DNA from 4 places in the Vreelandella sp. 2A-K22 genome. Region 3 is predicted to be linked to each of the others. Evidence: predicted binding sites of a transcription regulator. Region 3 holds the regulator's gene; each other region holds the start of a gene.
The links. Region 3 encodes LexA, which represses DNA repair genes until DNA is damaged. Its sites were predicted from a motif close to TACTGTNTANNTANACAGTA; they were not measured.

Region 1: a site for LexA is predicted at 1,909-1,928, ahead of uvrD (DNA helicase II). Genes of this name have one in related genera too.
Region 2: a site for LexA is predicted at 2,333-2,352, ahead of ACW17M_RS22375 (LexA family protein). Genes of this name have one in related genera too.
Region 4: a site for LexA is predicted at 1,582-1,601, ahead of ACW17M_RS11465 (LexA family protein). Genes of this name have one in related genera too.

The regions. Positions count from the first base shown of each region.
Region 1 is NZ_JBSUGC010000001.1:163,921-168,132, reverse strand. It holds gene ACW17M_RS00790 (sodium-dependent transporter) at 1-313, shown strand, start outside; gene ACW17M_RS00785 (PA3496 family putative envelope integrity protein) at 403-618, opposite strand; gene hexR (transcriptional regulator HexR) at 944-1,795, shown strand; gene uvrD (DNA helicase II) at 1,980-4,178, shown strand.
Region 2 is NZ_JBSUGC010000021.1:38,095-42,306, reverse strand. It holds gene ACW17M_RS22385 (sodium-dependent transporter) at 1-555, shown strand, start outside; gene ACW17M_RS22380 (Y-family DNA polymerase) at 517-1,881, opposite strand; gene ACW17M_RS22375 (LexA family protein) at 1,878-2,309, opposite strand; gene glyA (serine hydroxymethyltransferase) at 2,553-3,818, shown strand; gene ACW17M_RS22365 (phosphomannomutase) at 3,926-4,212, opposite strand, start outside.
Region 3 is NZ_JBSUGC010000004.1:38,802-43,013, forward strand. It holds gene ACW17M_RS06400 (L,D-transpeptidase family protein) at 1-380, opposite strand, end outside; gene ACW17M_RS06405 (TetR/AcrR family transcriptional regulator) at 358-1,050, opposite strand; gene lexA (transcriptional repressor LexA) at 1,318-1,998, shown strand; gene ACW17M_RS06415 (energy-coupling factor ABC transporter permease) at 2,007-2,678, opposite strand; gene purU (formyltetrahydrofolate deformylase) at 2,718-3,572, opposite strand; gene ACW17M_RS06425 (ribonuclease J) at 3,803-4,212, shown strand, end outside.
Region 4 is NZ_JBSUGC010000007.1:134,787-138,998, reverse strand. It holds gene ccmB (heme exporter protein CcmB) at 1-547, opposite strand, end outside; gene ccmA (cytochrome c biogenesis heme-transporting ATPase CcmA) at 832-1,452, opposite strand; gene ACW17M_RS11465 (LexA family protein) at 1,650-2,030, shown strand; gene ACW17M_RS11460 (IMPACT family protein) at 2,030-2,656, shown strand; gene ACW17M_RS11455 (sodium ion-translocating decarboxylase subunit beta) at 2,887-4,209, opposite strand.

The sequences.
Region 1 (4,212 bases), on a different contig from region 3:
CGTCATGGCTACCGTTGTGGCCGGTGTGGGTGCTTGGTTACTGGGTATTGCAGCGCTGCTGTCATTTAACGTGTGGAGCGAACCGCTGCTGTTTGGACTGGGCGTGTTTGACCTGCTGGATACGCTGACCAGCAAAATAATGCTGCCGCTGACGGGGCTGGGTGCGATCCTATTCACCGCTTGGTGCCTGGAGCGCAGCAGTGTGGAAGACGAACTGGGTCTTTCAGCGACCGGCAAGAGCGTATGGAACATCATCGCGCGCTATGTAGCGCCCGCTGGCGTTATTGCCGTGTTCGTAACAGGGCTAATCTAAGCTGAGCCGCCAAGGCCCTGCTAACCGGCAGGGCAGCGTGGTTCTGCGCAGATAATAGTTGCGCCCCTAACCTCTTGGCACCCTAAAACTTAGTGCAATTCGCTCTCTTGCCGATCTTCATCAGGCAAGGGGGCGATATCCCGCGATAACTTTTGAAACTCACGATGAAGCTCAATACCCCGCCGCGCTCTTAAGCTGCGTTGGGCAGCGCTGCGCTGGCGCTGGGCATGCTCATCGACTTCCATACTCATAAAGATGTCGAGCAATTCGCTTTTAACCGAGGTGATTCGTTCGACGTTTCTCATAATCGACGTTCCTCCAGATGAATATGCCTTCGTCCACCTGCATCCGTGACGACTGTGATGATGCAGTGCGGCACTTCAATTATTACTATAACCTACTTGACAAAATGATGACCAATCTTAAAAAAACTGACTAACGACCTTAAACGCTGTTGGATCGCTGCCTAATAGTTTGTGGCCCTATGGGCTCATTGAGGCATACTGTTCTTATCGCATTGAAGCAATACGAAGCATCACAGTGAGCAGATAGGCAGAAACGGTCGTTTAAAACGACTGTATATTGGCGTACTGTTAACTACCTGTTGGTTGAGCACCCAAGGAGCTGAACGTGAGTCGCGCCCTGTTCGATGAAATGAGACGCCGCATGGAGCACTTTCGACGCTCCGAGCAAAAAGTGGCGCGGTTTGTACTGCGCAACCCCGAAGAGGTCATCCACATGCGCATTGTGGATCTGGCCACCGAAGCCACCGTTAGCGAACCTACCGTGGTGCGCTTTTGTCGTGCGCTGGGGTGCAATGGCTTTCAGGATTTCAAGCTACAGCTGGCGCAAATGCTGGCCAGCGGCAGTCAGTTCGCGCAATTCTCCATGAACGACAGCGACTCGGTCGCTGAATTTTCCCACAGCATCTTCGACTCGACCGTAGGTACACTGCTCTCGGTTCGTGACCGGCTGGATAACGATGCCCTGGGCCGTGCGGTAAACGCCCTGGCGATGGCCAACCGGGTCGAGTTCTATGGCTTTGGGGCTTCCGGTGCAGTGGCCTTTGATGCCCAGCACAAGTTTTTTCGCCTGCAGATCTCCACTTCTGCCTACGCCGACCCGCATATGCAGAATATGTCGGCAGTGACCTTGAACGATGGCGATGTGGTGGTGGCAATTTCACAAACCGGCCGTACCAAAGCGCTAGTCGCCAGCGTACGCCTGGCTCGCGAGGCGGGTGCAACAGTCATTGGCCTGTGCCCCAGCGGCTCGCCACTCGCCGAAGAGGTCAGCCTGCCGCTGTATATCGATGTCCATGAAGACACCGAAATCTACACCCCGCTTAGCTCGCGCATTGCCCATCTGGTGCTGATCGATGTACTCGCCGTGGGTGTGGCCAAAACCCGCGGGCCGAAACTCGCCGAACAGCTCAAAGCAGTTAAAAAGAGCCTGAATACGCTGCGTTTCCCAGAAGAATAATTAGCTTCTTAGCGCTGCCATAACTATAAGCCTCGGTGCCGAGGACAGGCTTACGCGAGGGCGCTGTTAGAAAGTTTTTAAAGGTAGCAGTTGCGAATAACTGCAATCACTACACCTGTATACACAGCCAGTTCGCTGGCTGTGCTAGACTAGCCGCCTATTTTTTGATCCGGCAGCGGCTACTATGGACGACGTCACGGCGATTCTCGATCAGCTCAACTCCGCCCAGCGCGAAGCAGTGAGCGCCCCTCAAGGTAATCTGTTGGTGCTCGCAGGCGCAGGCTCCGGTAAAACCCGCGTGCTGGTGCATCGCATCGCCTGGCTGATGCAGGCCGAAGGGCTGTCCCCTTATGCCCTGCTGGCAGTGACCTTTACCAATAAAGCCGCCAAAGAGATGCGCACCCGCCTTGAGGCACTGCTGAGCATCTCGATGCGCCATGTATGGGTGGGCACCTTTCACTCCATCGCCCACCGCCTGCTGCGCACCCACTGGCAGGACGCCAAGCTACCGCAACACTTTCAGATTATCGATTCTGACGATCAGCTACGCCTGGTCAAACGGCTGTTGAAAGATTACTCGATCGACGACGAACGCTTCCCACCCCGCCAAGTGCAGCACTTTATCTCCGGCTGCAAAGAGGAGGGACTGCGCCCACACCAAGTCAATGTGGATGGCGATGCCTACATGGGCCAGATGGTCGAGCTCTACGAGCGCTACCAACTTACCTGCGAGCGCGGCGGCCTGGTCGATTTCGGTGAACTGCTGCTGCGAAGCCTGGAGCTACTACGCGACAACCCGGCGCTGTTAAACCACTACCAGGAGCGCTTTGGTCATGTACTGGTAGATGAGTTCCAAGATACCAATACCCTGCAATACGCTTGGCTAAAACTGCTCACCGGCATGAAGACGCCGATGACGGCGGTGGGTGATGACGACCAGTCGATCTACGGCTGGCGCGGTGCCAAGGTGGAGAATATCAGCCGCTTTGAGCAAGAGTTTCCGCAAACCCACACCGTACGGCTTGAACAGAACTATCGCTCCACCAGCGCCATCCTGGAAGCCGCCAATACGCTGATCAGCCACAACAGCGAGCGGATGGGTAAAAACCTGTGGACTGACGGCATCGAAGGCGAGCCGATCTCAATTTACGCTGGGTTTAACGACCTGGAAGAAGCCCGCTATATCGTCGATACCATCAAGGAGAAGGTCGACGAAGGCTTTAACCGCCGCGATATCGCGATTCTCTACCGCTCAAACGCTCAGTCGCGGCTGCTGGAAGAGACGCTGATTCGCCAAGGCATGCCCTACCGTATTTACGGCGGCCACCGCTTCTACGAGCGCCTGGAAATCAAGAATGCCCTGGCCTACCTTCGCCTGATGCTCAACCGCGACGACGATGCCTCGCTGGAGCGGGTGATTAACGTACCCACCCGCGGCATCGGCACGCGCACGGTCGAGATTGTCCGCCTGCGCGCTCGGGAACAAAGTATCCCTCTCTGGCAAGCGCTCCACGATGCGATTAACGACGGCACCTTGAAAGGCCGCGCGGCCAATGCCGTGCAAACCTTCGCCAACCTGATCGAGCAGCTCGATAACGATGCCTCTGGCATGGCGCTGCATGAAATTATCGATCACGTCACGATACACACGGGCCTGATAGAGCATCACAAAAGTGAGCGCGGCGAGAAAGGCCAAGCGCGGGTCGAGAACCTGGAAGAGTTGGTTACCGCTGCCCGTGCCTTTACCCAAGGCGATGTCTTTGAAGCGCCTGAAGCGGGCGAAGGCATGGCGGCACTGGAAGCATTTCTCTCAGAGGCCGCTCTTAACGCAGGCGACCACGAAGCCGAAGAGTTTGAGGACAGCGTACAGCTGATGACGCTGCACTCCGCCAAAGGTCTGGAGTTCCCCGTAGTATTTATTGCCGGTGTCGAGGAGGGGCTGTTTCCACACAAGATGTCCCTGGAAGAGCCGGGTAGGCTCGAAGAGGAGCGCCGGCTCTGTTACGTCGGCGTCACACGCGCTATGCAGAAGCTCTACCTCACACACGCCGAAACCCGCCGCCTGCACGGCAAAGAAGTGTTTCCACGTCCATCACGCTTTTTGCGCGAGCTACCGCCGCACCTACTCGAAGAAGTTCGCCTGCGCGGGCATATTTCCCGCCCGGTCACCGCATCGCGCACCTCCTTTGCCCAGCAAAGTGTCGAGAGCAGCGGTGATATACCCGCCTTACATGTCGGTCAAGGCGTTGAGCACCCGGTGTTCGGTGAAGGGATTATTCTTAACGCGGAAGGCGAAGGGGCTCGCGCCCGGGTTCAGGTCAGCTTTGAAGGCGAAGGGGTCAAATGGCTAGTGCTTGGTTTTGCTAAGCTAACGCCGCTTTAAGCCGCTACGCGCGTGGCGTTGAGTGCAATGGCTT
Region 2 (4,212 bases), on a different contig from region 3:
GCGATGCCGCTGGGCACCCTGTTTGGCATTCTCTTCTTCCTGATGCTCTCTATGGCAGCGCTGACCTCTTCGATCTCTATGGTCGAAGCCACGGTTTCCTGGCTGTGCGACAACAAAGGTATCTCGCGTTCGGCAGCCGCCTGGGGCACCGGTATTGTGCTGTGGTTGATTAGCACACTGGCGATGCTGTCGTTTAACCTGGGCGCGGATTGGACACTGGCCGGTAAGAACTTCTTTGACTGGCTGGATTATTTAACCTCGCGCTGGATGATGCCGTTGGGTGGTCTGGGCACGGTAGTGGTAGCGGGGTTTGTGCTGAAAAGCGAGACCTTCCGCGACGAGCTGGGGCTTGCTCCCTTGCCTTATGCGCTGTGGCTGACCATGGTGCGCTACGTTAGCCCGCTGGGCATTGTGGTGATTTTTGTCGACGCGCTGGGCGTTTATCAGGTCTCGTTTGCGGCTCACTGGCCCTGGTTGCTGGGGATTCTGTTTGCCATGGTCGCGCTTGGAGAAACCTTAAGCCCGCGGCTGCGTACTGCGCTTAGCGCTGGTTAACGCCTGCTGTTTTTTCTGCTTCTCTTTCTGCTTTGCCTCGGCGGCGGCGACTGCGCCGGGGTGAGTGCCCACTTTCATCAACTCGTCCCAGCGCGTGGTATAGCGGTCTGAGCGGTGGGCGCAGCGCAGTTGCCAAGCAGCAGGGGCATCCGTCATACCAAAGCTGATAGTGCCTTGCCCCATGCGCTGGTTGATCTGATCCACGGTTGCCATTAAAAACGGATGGCGATCACGGACTGGCGGATGCAGCAGCGAAAGCTGGTGCTGCTCTGCATCCACTAAATCCAGCAGCATCACGCCAGCTTTCATGAACTGGTAGCGGGGGCGATGAATCTGCTCAAGGCCTTGGCGTACGGCATCAAGGATCACCCGGGTATCGTCGCTGGGTGAGGGCAGGGCGATCAGCGCCTGCGGGAAGTATTGCAACTGATCGCGGCGATGACGGTTAGTGTTGAGAAATACCATCACCGCACGAGCTAAGCTACGTTGCTCGCGAAGTTTTTCAGCGCTGCGCTGGGCGTGGCGCCGTAGTGCATTATGTACTTCTGCAAAAACGCCGGTGGGCTGGCCGAAAGAGCGCGAGGTCATAATGCGTTGGCGCGGTTGATCCAGGGCGTTCATCTCCATACAAGGCGTGCCACGCAGCTCGAGCGCGGTGCGCGCCAGCACCACAGAGAAGCGCTTGCGCAACTGCTTGTCGTCGCTTTGACGCAAGTCCCAAGCGGTGGTCACGCCGCCAATCGCTAAGCGCCCGGCAAGCCGATGGCCGACGCCCCACACGCTGCCCACCGGCGTACGTTTGAGCAGCGCCTGCGTCGTGTGATCTTGTCCATTAAGCAGGCAAACGCCTTGGTAATGTGGGTCTTGCTTGGCAAGGTGATTGGCTAATTTGGCGAGCGTGTGGGTGGGTGCCAGCCCAACACACACCGGTAACCCTAAATGGCGGCGAATACGATGGTGCAATTCTCGCCCCAGCCTCTCACACTGCTCTGTGGTTAATCCTTCCAGGTAGACGAACATTTCATCTATTGAGTAGGGCGCAATTGCAGGGCAGGCATCGCGTAGTAGTTGGGTCAGCCGTGCCGACATATCTCCGTAGAGTTCATAGTTAGACGACAGCAGGTGGATCTCGCCGCGCTGACGCATTTCTTCAAGCTTGAAGGCTGGCGCACCCATAGGGATACCCAGCGCTTTTAACTCGGCGGAGCGGGCGATGACACAGCCGTCGTTGTTCGACATTACCCCCACGGGCCTACCTTCCAGCTTGGGCTGAAAAACCCGCTCGCAGCTGACGTAGAAGTTGTTGGCATCGACTAGACCGATCATCGCAAGTACTCGTGCACGACGGCGCGCACTACCCCCCATAGCTGGCAGTCGCTGCCTTCAAGTGGCAGTGGCGGATAGTTAGGATGTGTTGAGCACAGGTGCGGCGTTCCCCGATAGAGCGCATAGCGTTTAATTAGGGCCTCGCCCTCTAGCATAGCGACCAGAATATGTCCCAGTTGCGGTTCAATACTGCGATCAACCACCAGCAAATCACCCTCAAAAATTCCCCAACCCTCCATGCTGTCGCCGGTGGCGGTGACATAAAACGTCTCAGTAGGGTTTTTAACCAGCCGTGTGTTGAGATCCAGCGTGCATGGCTCGTAATCCTGGGCTGGCGAAGGAAAGCCACTAAAACCAGCGCGGCCACAAGGCTGCGGCTGAGAGGTTAACGGCAAGGCAGGGGTAAAGTGAGAAGACTGGCCCGGCATCGTCGGCATCCTGGTGCTTAAAATATTGTATAAATATACAGTATTTTGCATGGCGAAGGAAAACGCAAATTGACGCCCCCTGAGATCGCTTCATTGTGTTCGCGATGACACTTTCTCTGTCATTACATGAATCACGCTCATGCAAGACCTGACGAGGATGCGATGAAAGTCGCGTCAGGCTGCGTTATGATAGCGCCCTCGCTTCTTCCATGATGACCCTTTCTCGTTACGAGGTTCCCGCCGATGTTCAGCCGCGATATGACAATTGCCGGATTTGATGATGTGCTGTTTGATGCCATGCAGAAAGAAGTGGAGCGCCAAGAGGCCCACATCGAACTGATCGCTTCCGAAAACTACGCCAGCCCCCGCGTACTCGAAGCTCAGGGCAGCCAGCTGACCAATAAATACGCTGAGGGCTACCCCGGTAAGCGCTACTACGGCGGCTGTGAGTTCGTCGATATCGCTGAAAACCTGGCCATTGATTACGCCAAAGAGCTGTTCGGCGCCACCTACGTGAACGTTCAGCCCCACTCAGGCTCGCAAGCCAACAGCGCGGTGTTCCAAGCGCTGGTTAAGCCAGGCGATACCATTTTAGGTATGAGCCTGGATGCGGGCGGCCACCTGACCCACGGTGCCAAGCCTAATTTTTCTGGCAAACACTACAACGCCATTCAGTACGGTCTGGATGAGCAGGGGTTAATTGATTACGATCAAGTGGCTCAGCTTGCTCGCGAGCACAAGCCCAAAATGATCATCGCCGGCTTCTCAGCCTATTCACAAATTGTTGATTGGGCCAAGTTCCGTGAAATCGCCGATGAAGTAGGCGCTTACTTACTCGTTGATATGGCCCACGTCTCTGGTCTGGTCGCGGCAGGCGTATACCCCAGCCCCTTGCCCCATGCCCATGTGGTCACCTCCACCACCCACAAAACCCTACGCGGCCCCCGCAGTGGCGTGATTCTCTCAGCGGAAAACGACGCTGATATCGAGAAGAAGCTGCAGTCAGCGGTTTTCCCCGGCGGCCAGGGTGGCCCCTTGATGCACGTAATCGCCGCCAAAGCGATCTGCTTCAAAGAGGCTATGGAGCCCGAGTTCAAAACCTACCAGCAGCAGGTAGTTAAGAACGCTCAGGCAATGGCCAAGGTGTTTATCGATCGCGGTTACGACATCGTCTCTGGTGGTACCGAAGACCACCTCTTCCTGCTTTCGCTGATTAAGCAGGGCGTAACGGGCAAAGATGCCGATGCTGCTTTGGGTCGTGCTCATATCACCGTGAACAAGAACGCTGTTCCTAACGACCCGCAAAGCCCGTTTGTCACCTCTGGCCTGCGTATTGGCACCCCGGCGGTGACCACGCGCGGTTTCAGTGAACAAGAGTGTAGTACGTTGGCAGGTTGGATCTGTGACATTCTGGACGTACTGGCCAAGGGCGAAGACACCAGCGCCATCGAAACCCAGGTGTTGGATAAAGTGGCCGAGGTTTGTGCGCGGCTTCCGGTTTATAAATAAGCAGCTGTAACCATTCTCCTTGGCGAAGGATAGCCACAAAGAACGGGCGGCCCATTAGGGTCGCCCGTTCTTTGTTAGTGCTCTGTTCTTTGCTAAGAGTAAGGCCCCTAGTTCAGCTTTTCGAGAGCGGCCAAGCTCTGTTTTACCAGTGCCGATGCGTCTGCTTGTGAAGCAGATTCGCTATAGCAGCGCAGCTCCGGTGCATTGCCAGAGGGGCGAAGGTGCACGATATCGCCATTTTCAAGCGTGGCTCTCAAGCCATCAGTGCTATTGATTGCTGAAATGCCAGCTTGTAAACCTAATGTTTGCTGCATCAGCTCAGGTGAGGTTTGCCATTCGGTCAGCAACGCATGGCTTTTCTCCGTGGCGAAATCCTTGAGTCGGTCGCTTGCCG
Region 3 (4,212 bases):
TAGCGCCGTTGCGAGTCCACCTGACCACCGCGGTTCACGTCCTTTTCCAAGCCACACAGCCACAGTATGCGGGTCAGAATCCAGTCACGCTCTGGATGCTCTTCGGCGAGTTCGGGCGAAAATGTCTCGCCCGTCCAGCGGCGACCTCGAAACACCGCATTTTCGGGCATATCTCCGCCAATGGCCGCGCGCACATAGTGCCACCCGCGGGGGGTTTTACCACTGCCATTGCGCTCCCCGCTTCCGGCAGCACCGGATGAAATAGAACACTCATGGAGCACTTTTGGCCCTCGCCAACAGCGCAGCAACTGTTCGGTAGTATCAATCTCCAGCCAGATATGTTCCGTTGGAGGTAGCTCAGCTAGCGTAGGAGTTCGCATGTTTTCCTTCTTCTGGCTTGGCACCGTCAAGGGCTATGGGTAACGGCGCATTCATAGCAGCCACCACTACCGGGAGCAATCGCCTGACCAAATCACGCACAGATACCTGCTCGTGGTAATCCTTCTCCGCGATATCGCGTAGCGCATCGAGGCCAGACAGGGTAAAGATTACCGTGCCGAGCACAAAGTGTAGCCGCCAAAAACGCTCGGCGTCAGGCAGATCCGGCGTTGCTTTGCGCACAAGCTCGGTGAAGCGTGTAAACACATCGCCATACTCTTCCTGGATATAACGTCTTAGATGTCCCTGTGCTTGACTGTAGGCAAGACCCAGCAGGCGCATAAACACTTTCAAACTATTGCGCTCGGCGGGCACCGCGAGAACGGTAGTTGCCATGGTCTCGAGCAGTGTTTCCAGCGGGATAACGCGCCCGGCGTGTTGGCCCTCGAGCTCATCTAGCGCAGTATGAAAGCGCTGACTAAACGGATCCAGGTAGCGGGCAAAAACGGCCTGAATCAAGGCTTTTTTGGAACCAAAATGGTAATTAACAGCGGCTAAGTTAACCCGCGCTTTGCTAGTGATGTTGCGCAGCGAAGTTTCAGCAAAACCCCGCTCTGCAAACAGCACCTCGGCGGTGTCGAGTATACGGGTCACCGTATCAGATTGAGCCATGTCGCTCTCCAGGGAAACAGGTGTTTAAAACATAGCAAAATACTATGCCATAACGTAGGCGGGCTCAACGCTTGATTTATTGACAAAATGTGACGTATTAAATAAGCAGAAACTTAGTTTCAAACGATTAGAAAAATTGCATAGACATCGGCAATAGGCACAGACAAGCCATATACTGGACAGAGGAACATACTGTATACTTAAACACTTATTGATTAAGTCGACATTTAACTTGTTACTGTCTATTCACTATTTATGGAGTCTGGTATGTCGCGTCCGCTAACCGCTCGCCAACAGCACGTGTTTGATTTTATCGTTAAGACCATGGGCGAATTTGGCTACCCTCCTACCCGCGCCGAGATTGCCAAAGCACTTGGCTTCCGCTCACCCAATGCGGCTGAAGAGCACCTGCGCGCGCTGGAACGCAAAGGTGTTATTCGCATTATCCGCAACACCTCTCGCGGCATCCGCCTGCCCAACCAGGAACCTCAAGAAGTCCTGGATAGCGCAGTCACCGCCTTACCCACAACCAACGTGGAAGCCCCACCCACTGGCCTGCCTGTGATCGGGGAAGTAGCTGCCGGCAGCCCCATTTTGGCCGCCGAACATATTGATCGCTACTGCCCGCTACCGGCCGAGTACTTCACTCCCAAAGCTGACTATCTGCTGCGCGTACGCGGCCTTTCCATGAAGGATATTGGCATTTTGGAAGGTGATTTACTGGCGGTTCATCGCACTGACCGGGTTCGCGATGGCCAGATCGTGGTTGCCCGCCTGGACGATGAAGTAACGGTTAAACGCTTCAAACGCCAGGGGCACCAAGTGACGCTGTTTGCAGAGAACCCTGATTTTGCGCCCATTGAAATCGACCTGCGCTCTCAAGCGCTCGATATTGAAGGCGTTGGAGTCGGCGTAATTCGTGGTGGCAACGGCCAGGCACTCGGCTAATAAATCCGCTACTGCAGGTCGATATAGCGGTGGTCATTGAAGGTGGCCACCCAGTTTGGGTGATAGACCAGCAGGATGCTCAACAGCATGCCAGTAATAAATGCCTCTGAAGGCATTAGCAGTGGTAAAAAACGCGCATACTCCTGGGCGAGATAGATCGCCTCAGGGTCTGTACCCGCGACGATAATCAGCACTACCGCCGCCAAGCCTCCTCCCAGCGTTGCCAGCGCCGCGCCAAAAAAGCCGCAGGCAAACAGAAAGACCATCAAGTTATCCGGCAGGCGGCGATCTACCAGCCGCCATACCGTGCCAATAACGGCCGCCGGGACGATCCCGGTAACCAGCACATTTGCCCCCAGCAACATCCACTCATTGCGGCCAATCACCACCATGGCAATGTTGATCAGCACGTTGCTAATCAGCGCTAATGGCGCTTTAAAAACCAGTGTCATCAATACTGTAAAAACAAGGTGTAGCGTTAGCCAATCAACAGCCTGGGCACGAAGCTGCCACATCAGCATCACCGCCAGCGTAGTACCCAGCCAGCGGTGCTGAAGCGCTGAATCCGCTATCAACACCTGCCAGGGCCGCCCCCAAAGCGCCCATGCGATCACTGCTAACGAGAGTAGCCAGGTGAACAGCAGCGCCCAGGGCGCTAATACACTTTGCGCAAATGACATGGCGGCCTCTCAGGTTGATGGGCGGGCATTATAGAGTACTTAGCTAAATACCACTGTCTTGTTGCCATGCACCAACACACGATCCTCTAAGTGCCAACGCAAACCTCGAGCGAGCACGGCTTTCTCCACATCACGACCAAAGCGGACTAGATCAGTAGGCGTATGACAGTGGCTAACGCGATGGATATCCTGTTCGATGATGGGGCCTGCGTCGAGTTCCTCGGTCACATAGTGGCAGGTAGCGCCAATCAGCTTAACCCCCCGCTGGTAGGCCTGGTGGTAGGGCTTAGCCCCGGCAAAAGAGGGCAAAAAGCTGTGGTGAATATTGATCACTCGCCCCGCATAGCGCGCGCACAGCTCAGGGGGCAGTATTTGCATATAGCGCGCCAGCACCACGCAGTCGGCGCGGGCACTGTCGATTTCGGCCTGAACCTTGGCAAACGATGCTTGCTTATTGTCGGGGTCGACCGGTACATGGTGATAAGGAATACCGTACCACTCCGTCAGCGAACGCATATCATCATGGTTGGAGATAACCCCGACAATGTCGCAATCCAGTTCCCCCGCCTGCCAGCGGTAAAGTAGATCTACCAAGCAATGTGACTCCCGCGACACCATCAGCACTACGCGCCTACGCTGCTGGGTATCCACCAGCGACCACTGCATATTGAATTCGCTGGCTATCGGTTCAAATGCCGCGCTCAGCGCTTCCGCCGACATACCTACCGAATCCGCCAGGATTTCGTAGCGCATAAAAAAGCAGCCGGTTTCTAAATCGGAGTGCTGGCTGGCTTCGGTAATGGAGCCGCCCTGCTGGGCAATAAAGCTCGATACCCGTGCAACAATACCCACCCGGTCAGGACAGGAAACCACTAAACGATAATAATGAGACATGTGAGCTACTCTTGACCTATTGCTAAGTTAATTATGACAAACCAGCGGCTTAGGTCGCATAGTGTATCGGAAGGCCATGGATGATTGTTAGCTGCCCCTGCCTTCCCGTATAGTTAAGTCACTACTTTTTAGGTTTTTCATAACAGATGCATTCACCACGCGTTCAAATTCGTCCCCGTCGTCGTCCACCGCTGCGCATGTTGCCGCTGGGGGGATGCGGTGAGATTGGAATGAATCTAACGCTATACGGCTATGACGATCACTGGATAGCCGTGGACTGCGGCATGATGATCCGCCAGGATCTTCCCAACTCGCCACTGCAGGTACCCAATCTTGATACGCCGAAAGCACTAGGGATCGTGCCCAAAGCGCTATTTATCACCCATGGTCACGAAGACCACATTGGTGCCGCAGCCTGGCTATGGCCGATGTGGAACTGCCCCATTTACGCCACCCCGCTGGCGGCAGGCCTGTTGCGGCTAAAATTTGCCGAGCATCAGCTTAGCAGTGCGGCTATCCATGTCATTGAACCTGGCGAGGCCCTAGAGAGCGGGCCATTCACGCTGCGCTATTTACTTTTAACCCACTCGATTCCCGAAAGCTGTGCGCTAATAATGATGGCCGGTGGCTATCGCGTTTT
Region 4 (4,212 bases), on a different contig from region 3:
CCTGCACCGCGCCTGCGCCAAAAATGAGCACCGGGATATACAACGGCAGCACCAGTAGCGAGAGCAGCACTCCACCCCGTGCCAAGCCAACGGTTAACGCCGCACCGATGGCGCCAATCAAACTCAAGCTTGCCGTACCCAGGGCAAGCGACAGCGCCAGCACGGCGTAGCTGCCCGCCGGCAGCGCCAGCATAATACCCAATATCGGCGCCATCAGCGCCAACGGTAGGCCTGTCAGCAGCCAATGCACGGCCACTTTGGCCAAACTTAGCGCGACTAACGGCTGCGGCGCCAATAGCAGTTGCTCCAGACTACCGTCGTCATAATCGCTACGAAACAGGCTGTCTAATGAAAGCAGCGCGGCTAACAAAGCTGCGACCCACAGCAAACCTGGAGCAATCACCGCTAACAGCTCAGGGTCGGGCGAAATAGCGATCGGGAACAGCGTGATCACCAGGGCAAAAAACACCAGTGGATTGAGCACTTCGCCACGACGTCTCAGCAATAGCGTTAAGTCACGCACGAGCGTGGCCTTCACTGCGGTCATTAACCCACCATTATGCTCACGCAGTGGCACTGCTGAAACCTGTTGGGTGGTCTCCGAGCTTTGTGAAGAGCTATTTGAAGAGCCATGTAAAGAGCTGTGCAACCCTTTCTCCTCTACCATACAAGCATCGGTGCCCAGTGGAGGTTTCCGCGAGGGCGCTGTAAACCCCTCCCTGGGCGCTACTTTTGTCATCCATGACAAAAGACCCTCGCTTCAACCTCCCCTGGCACCACGCTGTCGAGCGTTATTTAAGCCGCTATTTCCAATTGAGACAGTCCTGCTTTCTACCCTAGGGATATCCGTCTGAGCAACGGTGAAGCGGTTAACTCGTGGTGTGTCGTTACTAACACGCAGCCCCCCGCCTGAGCGTGGGCAACCAGCTGTCTTTCTAGATCAGCGACGCCGTGGCGATCAATCGCGGTAAAAGGCTCATCCAGTACCCATAGGGCGCGCGGCGTTAACGTTAAGCGCGCCAGGGCAACACGGCGCTGTTGGCCTGCCGAGAGTTGCCCTGCGGGCACATCTTCAAAGCCTGCCAACCCAACCCGTTCAAGAGCTTCCAGGCGCTGCTCTTCATTACCGCTTTGCCCGCTTAAGGCCTGGTACCAGGCTAAATTTTCTAACGGTGAAAGCCCTGATTTAATGCCTGGTGCGTGTCCTAAATAGAGCAGATTCGCGAGAAAATGTTCGCGTGTCTCGTTCATCGCAGCGCCATTCCAGAACAGTTCGCCCTGGTAGTCACTGAGCTGGCCGGAGAGAATTTTCAGAAGGCTGGTTTTACCACTACCATTGGGCCCTTCAATTCGCACTATTTCACCGCTGCGAACCTCCAGATCCAACCCTTGAAACAGCCAGCGGTCATCGCGTTCACAGGCAAGCTGTCGGGCTTGTAGACACAGGCTCAAGCGTCTCTCCTGGCATATTGATTTCGCGTCGAACTCTACACGTAAAGCCCCTTTCTCGCCACTCACACAATGCGGCGCTGGGTCGCAGCGTGATCTTCATCAATATGTCGTAAGAGCAATTATCTCTGGCACTGTATGCAAAAACAGGTCTACAATGAAAACCACTGTATGAAAGAACATGCAATGGAGATTCTCTGATGACCCTATCGATGGCAGCACCTACCGTTACGTTTGGCCGTAGACAACCGGCACCGCGCCCTTACGCAATGGCGCCTAGCATTACCCGACGCAATACCTATGCACTCAAAGTGCGTGGCAATGCACTGTGTGATTGCAACTTGTTCGATGGCGATGTCATTATTATCCGGCGCTATCAACACGATACCCAGACAGAAACTGCCGTTGCCGAAATAAACCAGCAAACGATCGCCTTGAGGCAGCTCTCTATCAGCCGCTTTGGCGTAGAGCTATGGCCAGAAGATACTTTGCAGCCAGCGCTATTTTTGCACAACCGGGATATTCAGGTACTCGGCATGGTAATGGGTGTGAAAAGTGAGACTACCTTTACGGAGCATTAATGCGCTATCGGGTTCCCGAGTTACCCACAGGGTCATGGCACACGGCTGACATTGAAGTAGAAAAGAGCCAATTTATCACCTGGATCTGCCACGCTCCCGATATCAACGCATTCACTACTCTGCTGAATGCGGCGAAAACCGCGCATCCTAATGCCAGCCACCACTGCACTGCCTACATTGCCGGGCCACCCGGCGAGCAAAATCTGATTGGCTTTTCCGATGATGGCGAGCCTGGCGGCACCGCTGGCCGCCCCATGTATCAGGTTCTCCAGGGGAGCCAACTGGGCCAGATTGGCTGTGTGGTCATTCGTTATTTTGGCGGTACAAAGCTCGGCACCGGTGGCTTAGCCCGCGCCTACGCTCAGGCGGTTAGCCATGCCCTTGAGACACTCGCTACCCGGGAAGTGGTTGAGCGCGACACCTACACCCTGCGCCTTACTTTTGCCAATGAAGCGATTGCCCGCGCCTGGTGCGAAGAGCACGACATCCCTATTGAGCAAGCCGACTACGATGGTGATGGCGTTCGCCTGACCATTGGCTGGCCACGGGACTGCCCGCTTGACCTTGCCCCGCTAGAAAACCGCTTGAAGAGTGCTATTGAGGTTCTCTCTGCACCAAAGGCATAACGCAGCAGATGAAAGGGCCCCATATGTCATTGCGAGGAGCTTGCGACGCGGCAATCTCGTTCTGCGGTGGCAAACAAACCGAGATCGCCGCGCTTCGCTCGCGATGACACTCACCGGCCATTGCGAGGAGCCTGAGACGAAGCAATCTCAAGCCTACCCTGAGAACCAACCCCAGATTGCTTCACTGCGTTCGCAATGACACCCCTATGCCGTTGATGGCAGAGGACTAGTTAACCCAGGTATTTAATCATTACCCCGGCCGCGACTGCCGACCCAATAACACCCGCCACGTTGGGGCCCATGGCATGCATCAGCAGGAAGTTATGTGGGTTGGACTCCAGCCCCACCTTATTCGCCACCCGCGCTGCCATAGGCACGGCGGAAACGCCCGCGGCACCGATCAATGGGTTGATGGGCATTTTGCTCACCAGGTTCATCAGCTTGGCCATCAATACCCCAGCGGCCGTGCCGATACCAAAGGCGACAATACCCAGACCTAATATCCCCAGCGTCTCAAATGCCAGGAAACTCTCGGCCATCAGTTTGGAGCCTACCGACAGTCCCAGGATAATCGTGACGATATTGATCAAGGCGTTTTGCGCGGTATCCGACAAGCGCTCGACTACGCCACACTCACGCATCAGATTACCGAAGCAGAACATACCGAGTAGCGGTGCCGCATCGGGCAGAAACAGCGCGACCAGAATCAGCAGCATAAGCGGGAAGATGATTTTTTCCAGCTTGGAGACCGGCCGCAACTGGGTCATCTTGATTTGACGCTCTTTATCGGTGGTCAGCAGACGCATGATGGGCGGCTGTATCAGCGGTACCAACGCCATATAGGCGTAGGCAGCCACCGCGATAGCACCCAGCAGCTCCGGCGCCAGCACGCTGGAGACGTAGATGGAGGTCGGGCCATCCGCCCCGCCAATAATACCAATGGCGGCGGCCTGATTGAGCGAGAAATCCATGATGCCCATCGAGGTGAGCGCCACGGCACCAAACAAAGTGGCAAAAATGCCAAACTGAGCGGCCGCACCTAAAAACAGCGTGCGCGGATTGGCCAGCAGCGGACCGAAGTCGGTCATGGCGCCCACACCCATAAAGATAATCAGCGGGGCGATACCTGAACCAATTGCTACTTTATAGAAGTTGTAAAGCATGCCATCGCTATAGCCGACGCCCACGGCGATATCACGTGCGGCACGCACCTGATCCGGTGCGACGCCATCGTGGGCTATCACTTTTAACGATTCACGCCAGGCTTCCGCATTCGCTAACGGATCCAGCGTCGCGCCCAGCGCTGCCGCTATCTGCTGTAGCACTGCGGGTTTCGCCACCTCGATCGCTTGGTCTAGCGCTGAAATCGCCAACCCTGCTTCGGGAATATTGGCCAGAATGCCGCCAAAGCCAATCGGCACCAGCAGCAGCGGCTCAAACTTCTTATAAATGGCCAGGTAAAGCAGCAGTAGCCCCACCATGATCATGACGGCTTGGCCAAGCTCAAGGTTATATAGCCCAGAGCCTTCCCATAACGTTACTAATTTATCCATTAC